2 linked regions of the Aromatoleum aromaticum EbN1 genome follow. The protein of the gene in region 2 interacts with the protein of the main gene of each other region in a pairwise test. Links are inferred from orthologs where the notes say so. Each region holds a gene or a part of one and is shown on either strand. Other genes may lie near its edges. The genes, in order: EBN1_RS06310 and mrdA.

Region 1 (3,311 bases), 480 kb from region 2 along the record:
GGGAATCCTAACAGAAGGAGAGATCATGGAAGAAGCCGCATTCAACGCTCTTGCCGATGCAGAACTCGCGCGCATCGAAGCCGCCCTCGAAAGCTGTGGCGCCGACATCGACATCGAACCGAAGCCTGGCGGTGTGCTAGAGATCGAATTCGAGAACGGCACGAAGATGATCATCAACCGCCATACGGCGGCGCGCGAGATCTGGGTCGCGGCGAAGTCGGGAGGCTTCCACTTCCGCCCCGACAGTGGTCGCTGGCTGGCGACGCGCGACGGGGCGGAACTGTACGCGATGCTGTCCGAACTGGTGCGACAGCAGTCCGGAGTCGCCGTCAGCCTTTCGGCTGGCTGAGGCTGAACAGGGCCCGGGCCGCTCAGCGCTTCACCGGCGTCGGCGTGCGTTCGACGACCGGCGCGGGAGCGTAGATGGGTTCGACCGGCGAGGCGAGCGGCACTGGCACTGCCTCGTCGGGCGCTTCGGTCGGCGGGAAGAGCCCGACGGGCAGCGTCGGAACCTCCAGCGGCTGGGACGGCAGGTTCTCGCGGTAGATGTACTCTTCGCGGCCGCTGCCTTGCAGCTGGATCGCGAGCAGTCCGTCGGGCCGCGCGAGAGCCTTTTCCGGGACTCCCTTGAGCGCCGTCCGCATGTAGTTCACCCATATCGGCAGGGCGGCGGAACCGCCGGTTTCGCCTCGGCCGAGATTGCGCGGCTGGTCGTAGCCCATCCAGCTTACGGCGACGAGGTCGGGGTTGTAGCCGGTGAACCACGCATCGACGTAATCGTTCGTGGTGCCGGTCTTGCCGGCGAGATCGCCGCGCTTGAGCGCCAGGGCGCGGGTGCCGGTGCCGCGCCGGATCACGTCCTGCAGCATCGAATTCATCAGCCACGCATTGCGCGGATCGATGACGCGCGGGGCGCTTTCGCCGGCGACCGGAGGATCGACTTTTGCCACTACGCGGCCGTCGCCGTCGATGATCTCCTTCACGATGTACGGATCGATGCGGTAACCGCCATTGGCGAACACCGCATAGGCTCCTGCCATTTCCCAGGGCGTCACGCTGCCTGCGCCGAGAGCCATGGTCAGGTATGGCGGATGGCGCTGCGCGTCGAAGCCGAAGCGCGTGATGTAGTCCTGCGCATAGTGCGGCGTGATCGACTGCAGCAGGCGGATCGATATCATGTTCTTCGAGCGCACCAGGCCGTCGCGCAGCGTCATCGGCCCGTTGTATTTGCCATCGTAGTTCCGCGGTTCCCAGGCCTTGCTGCCGGTGACGCCGGCGGGGAAGAAGAGCGGCGCGTCGTCTTCGACACTGCTCGGCGAAAACCCCCGTTCGAGCGCCGCCGAATAGATGAACGGCTTGAAGCTCGAGCCCGGCTGGCGCAGCGCCTGGGTCACGTGGTTGAACTTGCTGTGGTCGAAGTCGAAGCCACCGATCAGCGCCCGGACCGCACCGGTGTTCGCGTCGAGCGACACCAGCGCCGCCTGGACTTCGGGCACCTGCAGGATTTCCCAGCCTTTCTCGCCGTTGTCGCGGATGCGAACGACGGCGCCCGCGCGAATCCGCCTGCTCTGGGGCGCGCGCTGGTTGAGCATCGGCGCCGCGAAACGCAGTCCGTTGCCGCTGATCGTGATCGTTTCGCCGTGGTGATAGACGCGGACGCGCTTCGGCGAAGCTTCGAGAACCAGCGCCGGGAGCAGGTCGTCGTACTCCTCGAACTCCGACAGCAACTCGTCGAGGCGCTCCTCGTCGTCGGCTGCGATCCCGGTGAGATCGACGAAGCCTTCAGGGCCGCGGTAGCCGCGACGGCGATCGTAATCGAGCACGCCCTGGCGCACCGCGCGCTGCGCCGCGAGCTGATCCTCGTGCATCACCGTCGTGATGATGCGGATGCCGGCGTGGTAGGCCTCGTCGCCGAACTGCTCGACGGCGATCTGCCGGGCCATCTCGGCCACGTAATCGCCGCGCATCGGGTTCGTCGTCGAGCGCGCAGTCGTGATCTGCAGCGGAGTGTCGCGGGCCTTTTCATAGGTCTCGTTGTCGATGTGGCCGGCTTCGACCATGCGGCGCAGCACATACTGCTGGCGCAGGGTGGCGCGACGCAGGTTGGCGATCGGGTTATACGCGGAAGGCGCTTTCGGCAGCCCGGCGAGCATCGCCGACTCGGGAAGCGTGAGCTCCTGCAGCGACTTGCCGAAGTACGTCCTGGACGCGGTCGAGAAGCCGTAGGCTCGCTGTCCGAGGTAGATCTGGTTGATGTAGAGCTCGAGAATCTGGTCCTTGGTCAGGCTGCGCTCGATCTTCAGCGCGAGCAGGATCTCGTACAGCTTGCGGTTGTAGGTCTTTTCACGCGAAAGGAAAAAGTTGCGCGCGACCTGCATCGTGATCGTCGAAGCACCCTGGCCGCGCCCGCCCGATACCACGTTCGCCAGCGCTGCCCGAGCGATGCCGATCACGTCAATCCCCGGATGCTCGTAGAAGCGCTCGTCCTCGGCCGCGAGGATTGCCTGCTTGAGTTGCATCGGGACGGCGTCGATGCGCACGACTGCGCGCCGTTCCTCGCCGAATTCACCGAGAATGTGGCCGTCCGCCGTGTACACTCTGAGCGGGATCTTGGGGCGGTAATCGGTCAGCGCGCGCAGCGACGGAAGGTTCGGCCAGGCCAGTGCAGACATCGCCCCCAGGGTTGCGACGCCGAGAACGACCAAAACGATCAGCGCAGCAACGGGGTAGAAAACCCAACGCATCGAAAGTCCAGATTAGGGTGTGGGGAAGCGATTATACGATCGCACGCCTGGCAGCCGGTTCCGGCCGCCCTTGCACCCTCTTCCGGGTTACACTTCTTTACACCTTCCCCCCTTGTTGCTAGCATCCCGGAATCTGTTCGGCGACCGTGCGTAACCTAAAGAAATTCAAGGCTTTTCCTTGTGATCGACCTATCCCTGTTTCGTCCTAAGGTGCGCCAGTTGGCTGGGCTCGATATCTCATCTTCATCCGTGAAAATGGTCGAGCTGTCGGGAGGCGAGAAGGAAGGCTACCGGATCGAGCGCTACGCGATCGAATCGCTGCCCCGCGACGCGGTCGTCGACGGCAACATCAACAGCATCGATGGCGTCAGCGAGTCGATCCGCCGCGCGTTGCGCCGCATGGGTTCCGGCGTCAGGCAGGTCGCGGTCGCGCTGCCGGCGTCCGCGGTGATCACGAAGAAAATGATCCTGCCGGCCGGGCTGCGGGACCAGGAAATGGAGATCCACGTCGAGTCCGAGGCGAACCAGTACATCCCTTTCGCGCTCGACGAAGTCAATCTCGACTTC
Region 2 (3,206 bases):
CGCGCAGCACTTGCCAGTCCACGCCGGGCTGGCACAGCTGGTCGCCAAAGCCGACGATCGCGCCGATGCCGACGATGCCGACCAGCGCGACCGGCACGATCAGCTTCCACGACAGGCCGGCGAAGAAGATCACGTAGAAGCCGGCAGCGGCGACGAGCAGGCTCGTGCCGAGGTCCGGCTGGACCAGGATCAGCGCGACCGGCACTGCGAGCAGCGCGCCGGCGACGAGGAACTCGCGCAGCCGGATGTGCCCCTCGCGCTGCTGGAAATACCACGCCAGCATCAACGGCATCGCGATCTTCATGATCTCGGACGGCTGGATGCGGGTGATGCCGATGTCGAGCCAGCGCGTCGCGCCTTTGGACGTCTCGCCGAACAGGTCGACCGCGATCAGCAACAGCACGCCCGCGGCGTACAGCGGCAGCGCCAGCGACAGCAGCCGCTGCGGCGGCACGCGGGCAGCGAGCCACATCGCCGCGAGGGCGACGCCGGCATTGACCAGCAGCGACGCGATGCGCTCCGGCGAGGCGCTGTGCATCAGCACGAACGCGTAGCCGAGCAGCACTGCGAGCAGGCCGAACAGGATCGGGTCGATCGGCCGGATCGCGGCGACGAGCAGACGGAGCGGGCTGAAGCGCGGTTCGGTCACGGAGTCGGCTCCGCGTCGTGTCCGGCGTGGGTGTCGTCCTCGGCTTCCGCCGCCTCGGCGTCTTCGCGCGCGGGTGCGTCGAGACGCGCGCCGAGCAGATGGTAGTCGATGACCTGGCGCGCGATCGGCGCTGCCGACTGGGCGCCGAAGCCGCCGTTCTCGACCAGCACCGCGAGCGCGATCGTCGGATTCTCCGCCGGCGCGTACGCGATGAACCACGAGTGGTCGCGCAGCCGCTCGCGGACCCGGCCGGCGACGTATTTCGACCCTTTGAGCGAATACACCTGCGCGGTGCCGGTCTTGCCGCCGGCACTGTACGGGGCGCCGGCGAAGGCGCGCGCACCGGTCCCGGACTTATTGACGTCGACCATCGCCTCGCGCACCGCGGCCAGATGCGCCGGCTTGATCGCGAGCTGGCGGAGCGGCTCGGGCTGGATCGCTCGCCGCTCGCCGCTCGCCGTGTCGATCACGTGGCGCACGACATGCGGCCGGAACACCTTTCCGCCGTTGACGATCGTGGCCAGCGCGTTCGCGAGCTGCACCGGAGTGTAGGCGTTGTACCCCTGGCCGATGCCGACCGAGATCGTCTCGCCGCCGTACCAGCGTTGCTGCTCGGGCTTCTTGAAGCGGCCGCGCTTCCACGCCGGCGACGGCAGCACGCCTTCGGCTTCGCCGGGAATGTCGATGCCGGTGCGCGAACCGAAGCCGAGCGGTGCCATGAACCCGGCGATCTCTTCGATGCCGAGATCGTTCGCGAGCTGGTAATAATAGGTGTTGCACGACACGACGATCGACTTGTGCAGGTCGACCGTGCCGTGGCCGCCGACCTTGTCGTCCATGAAGCGGCGTCCGGCGAAGCTGAAGTAACCTGGATCGGCGATCGCCTGGTTCGCGGTGCGCTTGCCGGTCGTCAGCGCCGCGAGCGCCATGAACGGCTTGAACGTCGATCCGGGCGGATAGGCGCTGAAGATCGCGCGGTTGAGCAGCGGATGGTCCGGCGAATCGTTGAGTTCATTCCAGTCGGCGGTGGAGATGCCGTCGACGAACAGGTTCGGGTCGAATGCCGGTTTCGACGCGAGCGCCAGCACGCCGCCAGTGCGCGGGTCGATCGCGACGAGCGCGCCGCGCCGGTCGCCGAACGCGGCCTCGGCGACTTTCTGCAGCTCGATGTCGAGCGTCAGCTCGAGATCGCTGCCCGTCGTCGCGGGCGTGCGCGATATCACCCGCACCGCGCGCCCGCCGGCGTTCACCTCGACCTGCTCGACGCCGGTCACGCCATGGAGTTCTGTCTCGTAGCTGAGCTCCAGCCCGCTCTTGCCGATGTGGTCCGAGCCGCGATAGTTCGCGGTGTCGCCGCGCTCCTCGATGCGTTCCTGGTCGCGCAGGTTGATCCGCCCGATGTAGCCGATGACGTGCGAAGCGACTTCGCCCTGAGGGTAGTCGCGGAACAGGCGCGCCTGGACTTCGACGCCGGGAAAGCGGTAGCGCCGGGCGACGAAGCGCGCGACTTCGGCGTCGTCGAGGCGCGTGCGGATCGGCACGCTCTCGAAGTTGCGGCTCTCCTCGAGCAGCTTGCGAAAGCGCCGCCGGTCGCGCGCATCGATCGTCACGATCTCGCTCAAGGCATCGATCGTCTCGTCGAGATCGGCGACCTGCGACGGCGTGATCTCGAGCGTGTAGGCGGCGAAGTTGCGCGCCAGCGTCACGCCGTTGCGGTCGAGGATCGCACCGCGCGTCGGCACGATCGGCACGAGGCCGATGCGGTTGTCCTCGGCGCGCGTGAGAAAGTAGTCGTGGCGGACCACCTGGAGGTAATAGAAGCGCGCCGCGAGCAGGCCGAAGCACACCAGCGCGACGATGCCCGCAACCAGCACCCGGCGGCGAAAGCGCCCCAGTTCCTCCTCGGGAGTGCGGAATTCGGTCATCGTCAGATCGGCCGGTTATCGTCCCGGTCCACTGGCCGATACTGCGGCAGCAACAGCAGGAAGTGCAGCGGAATCCACAATGCGGCGCTCGTGAAGCTCGACAGGAAATACTCCCAGCCGGGAAATTCGGCGCCGGCCACGAGCCGCACCAGCACCATGATGAGCTGCGTCAGGAAAAACATCGGCAGGATGTGCAGCGCCTGCTGCAACGGCGGAAACCACAGCACGCGGCGCGCGATGGACGTCGCGAGGTAGGCGAGCACGACATAGGCGAGCGCGTGCTGCCCCATCGCCGCGCCCTGCCCGATATCGACCAGCACGCCGAACACGAAAGCCGTCCCCATGCCGACGCGCAGCGGCTCGCGGATGCACCAGAAAGCCAGTACCAACGGTACCCAGTCCGGCACGCCGGGCAGGCGGCCGGTCGGGATGTACGCCAGCCCGAGCGCGACGAACAGGCTCAGGAACACGAACCAGTTCTTCGCCGGCTGCAGGATGCGGCTCGATCGATGGGTCGGCTGCACGATTATCCTTTCCGCTCGGGGCGGCGCAGCGCCGGGGACTGCGGCTGCGGCTGCGGCCGGGGCGGCGGGGCTTCGGCACGTCCGAGCACCAGCACCTGCGTCGTGCGC

Evidence for each region.
Region 1: the proteins of mrdA (region 2) and EBN1_RS06310 interact in binary tests that used the Escherichia coli proteins (3 or more experiments, as listed by UniProt). The link is inferred for Aromatoleum aromaticum EbN1 from one-to-one orthologs.

What each region holds. Positions count from the first base shown.
Region 1 is NC_006513.1:1,334,668-1,337,978, reverse strand. The notes cover bases 59-3,053. They hold EBN1_RS06310 (penicillin-binding protein 1A), read right to left. Parts: upstream 2,745-3,053; coding sequence 372-2,744; downstream 59-371. Other genes in these bases: EBN1_RS06305 (pilus assembly protein PilM), read left to right, coding at 2,925-3,053; cyaY (iron donor protein CyaY), read left to right, coding at 59-349. In the rest of the region: more of cyaY, read left to right, coding at 26-58; more of EBN1_RS06305, read left to right, coding at 3,054-3,311. UniProt on the Escherichia coli protein: Cell wall formation. Synthesis of cross-linked peptidoglycan from the lipid intermediates.
Region 2 is NC_006513.1:1,812,058-1,815,263, reverse strand. What follows is about bases 111-3,000. They hold mrdA (penicillin-binding protein 2), read right to left. Parts: upstream 2,575-3,000; coding sequence 646-2,574; downstream 111-645. Other genes in these bases: mreD (rod shape-determining protein MreD), read right to left, coding at 2,577-3,000; rodA (rod shape-determining protein RodA), read right to left, coding at 111-649. Outside these bases: more of rodA, read right to left, coding at 1-110; more of mreD, read right to left, coding at 3,001-3,098; rod shape-determining protein MreC, read right to left, coding at 3,101-3,206. UniProt on the Escherichia coli protein: Catalyzes cross-linking of the peptidoglycan cell wall. Responsible for the determination of the rod shape of the cell. Is probably required for lateral peptidoglycan synthesis and maintenance of the correct diameter during lateral and centripetal growth.